3 regions of the Streptomyces sp. MAI_2237 genome follow, and region 1 is predicted to be linked to each of the others. Evidence: riboswitches for the same ligand, from Rfam matches in the RefSeq annotation. Region 1 holds a riboswitch; each other region holds the start of a gene.
The links. A riboswitch is a leader RNA that binds a small molecule or an ion and turns the genes downstream of it on or off. The one in region 1 is predicted to bind cyclic di-AMP.
Positions count from the first base shown of each region.

Region 2: it holds a riboswitch for cyclic di-AMP, as region 1 does, so the genes downstream of both, LN251_RS34205 (NlpC/P60 family protein) here and LN251_RS10615 (transglycosylase family protein) in region 1, are expected to answer to the same signal.
Region 3: it holds a riboswitch for cyclic di-AMP, as region 1 does, so the genes downstream of both, LN251_RS23330 (M23 family metallopeptidase) here and LN251_RS10615 (transglycosylase family protein) in region 1, are expected to answer to the same signal.

Region 1 is NZ_JAJPGQ010000003.1:78,165-80,422, forward strand. It holds gene eno (phosphopyruvate hydratase) at 1-23, opposite strand, end outside; gene LN251_RS10615 (transglycosylase family protein) at 423-1,103, opposite strand; cyclic di-AMP (ydaO/yuaA leader) riboswitch at 1,107-1,277, opposite strand; gene LN251_RS10620 (transglycosylase family protein) at 1,473-2,258, opposite strand, start outside.
Region 2 is NZ_JAJPGQ010000005.1:1,286,069-1,288,326, forward strand. It holds gene LN251_RS34195 (LysR family substrate-binding domain-containing protein) at 1-254, opposite strand, end outside; gene LN251_RS34200 (DUF5997 family protein) at 313-720, shown strand; cyclic di-AMP (ydaO/yuaA leader) riboswitch at 939-1,098, shown strand; gene LN251_RS34205 (NlpC/P60 family protein) at 1,107-2,258, shown strand, end outside.
Region 3 is NZ_JAJPGQ010000003.1:2,804,623-2,806,880, forward strand. It holds gene LN251_RS23325 (M16 family metallopeptidase) at 1-723, shown strand, start outside; cyclic di-AMP (ydaO/yuaA leader) riboswitch at 927-1,091, shown strand; gene LN251_RS23330 (M23 family metallopeptidase) at 1,104-1,877, shown strand; gene LN251_RS23335 (GntR family transcriptional regulator) at 2,068-2,258, shown strand, end outside.

The sequences.
Region 1 (2,258 bases):
ACGTCGATGGACGGCACGAGCATCTCCTTCTTGGATGTGACGCTGGTTGTGCGGGGCACGCGGGCCTTTTTAGGCCCTACCTCGGCCTTGCGACTAGAGCCTAACCGCCCCGGGGCCATCGGCCAGCCGACCGACCGTCCCGTGGACAAGGACAGACGGTACCTATTGTTCACGTGCGGAACAAAGGCGGGTGAACACAGCATGTATCCCGGGCGACGACGCGCCGGCCACGGGCAGGCGCCGGACAGACGGCGGGCAGGCGGCGGGCAGGCGCCGGACAGGCGGCGGGCAGAGAAAAGCCCCGCTCCGGTGCGTACGGGGGAAGACGCACCGGAGCGGGGAGCCCGTGGGGACGGGGGTGGCCCTCACGCACCTCCACGGTGGGGGACACGGATGTGCGGGGCCTGTAGGTCGGCTGTGCCTTACTTCAGGTGCAGCTGCTGACCCGGGTAGATCAGGTTGGCGTCCTGGACGATGCCCTTGTTCAGGTCGAACAGCTTCTTCCAGCCGCCCTTGACCTTGTGCGCGGTGGCGATGGAGCTGAGGGTGTCGCCCTTGACGACCTTGTACTCGCCGTCGCCCTTCTTGACCTTCTTGCCGGTCGGGGTGGTGACGGTCTTGGTCGACTTCTTGGGGGCCGGACGCTCGGAGGACCGCGAGGCCTGCTGCTCGGTGGTCGAGCGGGTGGTGCTGCTCGACGAGCCGGTGGAGGCGCTGGAGCCGTTGTAGGCGGCGCTGGACAGGCCCGTGCCGCAGACCGGCCAGGCGCCCTTGCCCTGGGAGGCGAGAACCTTCTCGGCGACGGCTATCTGCTGCGCCTTGGAGGCCTGGTTGGCCTGCGCGGCGTAGGCGGTGCCGCCGTACGCGGCCCAGGTGGAGGCGGAGAACTGCAGACCGCCGTAGTAGCCGTTGCCGGTGTTGATGGACCAGTTGCCACCCGACTCGCACTGGGCGACCGCGTCCCACTCGGATGCGGTGGCGGCGGAGGCGTTGCCGGCCGCCATCAGCGGGGCGGCGATGGCGACACCGGTGACACCGGCGAGCGCGGCGGCGCGGGTGGCCTTGGACGGACGACGGTGCTTGCCCTTGCTGGAAAACAGCATGGTGGATCCCCTCACCGACGCCTGCGAGGTGAGCTGTCGGGTTCGGGCCGGTTGAGTTGCCCGGCCGCGGACTCGCTCTCGCGAGCCGCGGCTACACCCCGAGCCACCACCGTCAACCACCCGGTGGGGCACTTACCTTGGGTCCCCCGCTCCTGCCTACGGCGCTGTGAAGCGACGACTGTTCCCGTACGGCCGCTGGCAGGATTCGGCGTTGCGGCAGACGGGGCTCGGGTTGCCGAGCGGTCACGACCGTAGACACGGAATCCGCTGAATTTCAAAGACGATCAGGGCCTCTGAGACTCATCCCACACTTTCACCAAACCGGACATTCAGCGCGAAGTGTGACGTGAACTCCCGCCTCATTTGGCCCTATTCGGCAGGGAGATCGAGGGTCTGACCGGTGAAGATGTGGTTCGGGTCGGTACCGATGGCCTGCTTGTTCGCGTCGTAGAGGGCGCGCCATCCGCCGTCCACGTCAAGGGAGTCGGCGATGGAGGCGAGAGTGTCGCCGGTGTGCACGGTGTAGGAGTCGCGCCCGGCGGGCTTCACGCCGCTTTCGTCGGCGCTGACTCCGCGGTGCTTGCCAGTGCCGCCGTCGGCGGTCGTGGAGTCGACCGCTCCCGTGTCGACGAGGCTCCAGGAACCCAGCGCCTGCCGGGAATTGTCCGACTCGTCACTCTTCGACCGGTCACCGGAAGAGCCGCCGGCCTCTTGAGAGTCACTCGGGGCGGAGGTGGAGGGCGAGGCCGACTTGCCTGATTTGCTCGACTTACCGGTGGAATGAGAAGAAGAGCCGGGAGTGGCCGAGGGCGAACCGGACGCGTCCGACGAGGCGGAACCGTCGGAGGGGTCGCTCGACGCGGTACCCGACGAATTGGACAAACCGGTGGAGTCCGAACTGTCCGACGAACCGGATGAGTCGGACGAGCCGTCCCCGATGCCGGTGTCCACGTCAGCCGAACCGGAGTCCTTGCTCAGTCCCGACGTCAGCCCACAGGTGTGGAAGGCGCCGACGCCTTCGGCGTCCAGAAGCTTCTCCGCGACGGCTATCTGCTGGTTGCGGCTGGCCAGGTCGGGCCGGGAGGCGTAGTCGAGGCCGCCGTACTTCTCCCAGTCCGCCTGAGAGAGCTTCAGACCGCCGTAGAAGCCGCTGCC
Region 2 (2,258 bases), on a different contig from region 1:
TTCGGTACGACGGCCACCGTCGTCTCGGTGTAGAGGGGAATGGCGCTGAAGTACGTACGGTCCACCGGCAGCCGCACCAGGCCCGCGTCGGCCTCGCCAGCGCGCAGCACGCCGGGGGCCTCGGCGGCCGGTACGGGCTGGAGGATCAGCGGGATGTCGGGCAGGCGCTCGTTCCAGATCCGCACCCACTTGGCGGGCGTCGTCCCCGGGACGTACGCAAGCCGGAACGTCTGGGATGCTTCCGAGCCTGTCACCCCGCCAGGTTACCGGCCGTGGTCGGAGGCGTCGTACACGCTCGATACCCTGGACCCCATGAAGTCGCACCAGACCGCCCAGACGATGAAGCCCGCCACCGCGGCGAAGAAGCTGGGTGTGTACCTCGAGGCCACCCCCGCCGAGTTCCGGGAGGGCGCCGTCTCGCGCGCCCAGCTCGACGAGCTCCAGGCGAACCCGCCCGAGTGGCTGCGCGAGCTGCGGGCCAACGGCCCGCACCCCCGTCCGGTGGTCGCGGCGAAGCTGGGGATCTCCATCTCGGGTCTCGCGCGCGGCGGGGTCACCGAGGCCCTCACCACCGAGGAGATCGAGGCGCTGAAGCAGGAGCAGCCCGAGTGGCTGGTCAAGGAGCGCGCCACGCAGGCCGAGGTCCGCAAGGAGGGCGCGCGGATCAAGAAGCGCAACGCCGAGCGGGCGGCCGAGCAGGACCAGGGCCGGCGTTCCTGATCACCCTGCGAGCGAGGGCAGTTCGGTGACTCCCTGTCACCATCTGCGCGCCCTCGGTCCACCGTCGGGGCATCTGACGGTGCGTCACAACGAAGGTCACAAAAGCGTATCGGACATTCCGGCCGTCAACCTTCACACGAGGCGCACAAGTTGGCTAACTTGGCCTCAGGCCGCTCGTGTCACTCCGACGAACCCCGTCGGGAAGAGCGGCCTCCGCCCAATTCGGTACGCCTTCGCGGCGGCCGGAACCGGGGACCCAACCGAACATGGGGTGAATCGGCCCGACCGCCCTTCGGGGCAGGGGCCGTAGGGCATGCCTTCCGGAATCGACCGCCCGAACCCGACAGCTAACTCGGTAGGCGGAGCACGGAAGGAGTACGGCCCCCATGGCGCCGGAACGATCGTCGCGTGCCGGAGGCTTCGGCCTCCCCGGTATGCGCAACTCCGCCCTCGCGACGGCCGCCCTCACCTCGGTGGCCCTGTTCTCGCAGACGGCCGACGCCTCGCCCCAGCCGGGCGACGAAGCACCCAGCCGGGAAGACGTCCAGCAGCGCGTGAGCAGCCTGTACGCCCGTGCCGAGGACGACACCGGCCAGTTCAACCTGACCCGCGTGCAGAACGCGCGCGGCACCGGCGAGCGGGGCGGTCAGCCGCGCAGGACCTCGGACCCCGACCTCGACAACGTCAGCCGGCAGTGGTTCGACATGGCCCGGACGTCCATCGGGCCGACGGTCCCGGCGATCCTCCCGGGCGACCGCACGCCGGCCAGGCGCCCCGCGGCCGGCCGGCCCGCGCGGCCGGTGGAGGCCCGTGCGGCTCGTGAGCTGGAGGCCCCCGCGCGGGCCGTGCCCGAGCTGCCCGCCGCCGGACCCCGGCGCCCGGTGGCCGAGCTGCCCGCCGGTCCGACGGCGGCGCTCCCCGCGGTGCCGCAGCCCCGGCAGGAAGCGGCCACCCCGGCGCCCGTGGAGTCCCGGCAGACCTCGCTGCGCAAGTCCAAGCAGGAGAGCCAGCGCAAGGTCGCCGCGGCCAGCGATCTGCTGTACCGGCACGTCGCCCGGCAGACCTCCGCTCCGCGCCCCGCCGTCGCTGCGCAGCCCGACCGGAGCACCTGGCAGGCCGGCCCGCAGGCGGCGGCTCCCGCCGCGATCGAGGCCACGCCGGCCCAGCCCAGCTGGGCGGCCCAGGTCCAGCAGGCGGCCGCGGCACGCACGACGAACGACTCCGCACCGGCCCAGCCGGACTGGACAGCCACACCCCAGCAGCCCGCCGCCGCGCCGACGCAGCCGGGCTGGGACACCGGCGCACAGCAACTCGTCGCGCAGACCATGGCACCGTCCGCCCCGGCCCAACCCGGCTGGGACACCGGGGCACAGCAACTCGTCGCGCAGACCATGGCACCGTCCGCCCCGGCACAGACCGGCTGGGACACGGGTGCTCAGCAGATCGTCGCGGCTGCGCAGACCGACTGGCGGGACCCGGTGGCGCAGGAGCGGGCTCGGCGGGCGGCCGACGAGGCGCGGCGGTTGCGGGAGCCGTCG
Region 3 (2,258 bases), 2.7 Mb from region 1:
GACGCCCTGCTCGGGGAGACCCTGGGCGCCTGGACGGGCTCCCGGGCCGAGTCGCGTCCCGTGCCGCCGGTCACCGCCGACGACACCGGGCGCGTGATCATCGTGGACCGTCCCGGCGCCGTCCAGACGCAGCTGCTCATCGGCCGCGTCGGCCCTGACCGGCACGACCGGGTGTGGCCGGCGCAGGTGCTCGGCACGTACTGCCTCGGCGGCACCCTCACCTCCCGCCTGGACCGCGTCCTGCGCGAGGAGAAGGGCTACACCTACGGTGTGCGCGCGTTCGGGCAGGTCCTCCGGTCCGCGCCGGACGGCACGGGCGCGTCGATGCTCGCCATCAGCGGCTCCGTCGACACCCCGAACACCGGCCCGGCGCTCGACGACCTCTGGAAGGTGCTGCGCACGCTCGCCGAGGGCGGCCTCACCGACGCCGAGGTCGACGTCGCCGTGCAGAACCTCGTGGGCGTGGCGCCGCTGAAGTACGAGACGGCCGCGGCGGTCGCGAGCACGCTGGCCGACCAGGTCGAGCAGCACCTGCCCGACGACTACCAGGCGACGATGTATCAGCAGCTCGCCTCGACCGGCACGGTGGAGGCCACCGCGGCGGTGGTGAGCGCGTTCCCGGTGGACCGTCTGGTGACCGTCCTCGTCGGCGACGCGGCGCAGATCAAGGAGCCGGTGGAGGCGCTCGGCATCGGTGAAGTGACCGTGGTTTCCGCCGAGTAGCGGCACGCGCGCGTGGACGGGCCCTGGTGACCGACCTGTCACCAGGGCCCTTCTATGTCCGAATTGGCGCGGAATTGAAGGAGAGATGCCCATGTGCCCTGTGGGATGCGCTACAAAAGCCGCGTTCCGTTTGGGAATTGAAAGGCGCCCCGCTTAGCTTCATCCGGGCTGTCCGTCAGGCACCGCGCCGCATCCGCGGCACCGGGCAGTCATCGCCGAGTCCCCGTACGGCGCGAGCCAGGGGAGCCGGGGACCCACCGTAGTCCCTGGGGTGAATCGGACGCCCGCGCGAGCCGCGAGGGGGTCCGTAGGAGACCTTCCTGCTCCGAACCCGTCAGCTAACCCGGTAGGCGAGAGGGAAGGAAAGGACCAGCCTGTACATGGCGTTCATGTGCGCCACCGGGAAGCACCGTCGTCCCAGCCGCATCAAGCGTTCCACCGCCCAGGTCGCCGGCGTCGCGGCCCTCGCCACCACCGGTGTCATCGGCGCCCTCGCGGCCCCCGCGCTCGCCGCCGACAACTCCGTCGACGCCGTCGAGCAGACCGGCTTCACCCCCGTCATCACCATCGGCGACTCGATCGCCGAGAAGATCGACGCGCAGGCCGAGGCCCAGAAGCAGGCCGCCGAGGAGGCCGCCCGAAAGAAGGCCGCCGAGGAAGCCGCGCGCAAGAAGGCCGAGGCGCTCGCCAAGAAGGAGCGCGAGGCCAAGGAGCGCGCCGCCCGGGAGGCCGAGCGCAAGCGCCTGAACTCCTTCGTCGCGCCGATCTCCGGCTCCTACGTCTCCACGGGCTACAAGGCCAGCAGCTCCCTGTGGTCCTCCGGCAGCCACACCGGCATCGACTTCCACGCCGCGAGCGGCACGTCGGTCCACGCCGTGGGCTACGGCACGGTCGTCCAGACCGGCTGGGGCGGGGCCTACGGCAACCAGATCGTGATCCGGATGAACGACGGGACGTACACCCAGTACGGCCACCTGTCGTCCATCGGCGTCTCCGTCGGCCAGAAGGTCGTCACCGGCCAGCAGATCGGGCTCTCGGGCTCCACCGGCAACACCACCGGACCGCACCTGCACTTCGAGGCCCGTACGACCCCCGACTACGGCTCGGACATCGACCCCGTCGCGTACCTGCGCTCGCACGGCGTGAACGTCTGACGACGTCCCCCACGGACTGAGAGGACCCCGGCTCCCCCGAGCCGGGGTTTTCGTCGTTTCTGTCGCCCCCGTGTCCAAAAAATATCCATGGATTCCGGCCCGCCGTCGGAAATTCCGGCTCACTGCAATAGAGTCGCTGGACACAACGTCAATCGTCGACGTTTCACGGGGATTAAGACGGAGGTCGGTCATGCGTATTCCGGCGCACTCGGTGTGCACGGCCATCCGGGACGACATCGTCGCGGGTGTCCACGAGCGTGGCGGCCGTCTCACCGAGGAACTCCTCGCCCGTCGCTACGGCGTCTCACGCGTCCCCGTCCGCGAGGCCCTGCGCACCCTGGAGGCCGAGGGCTTCGTGGTGACCCGCCGGCACGCGGGCGC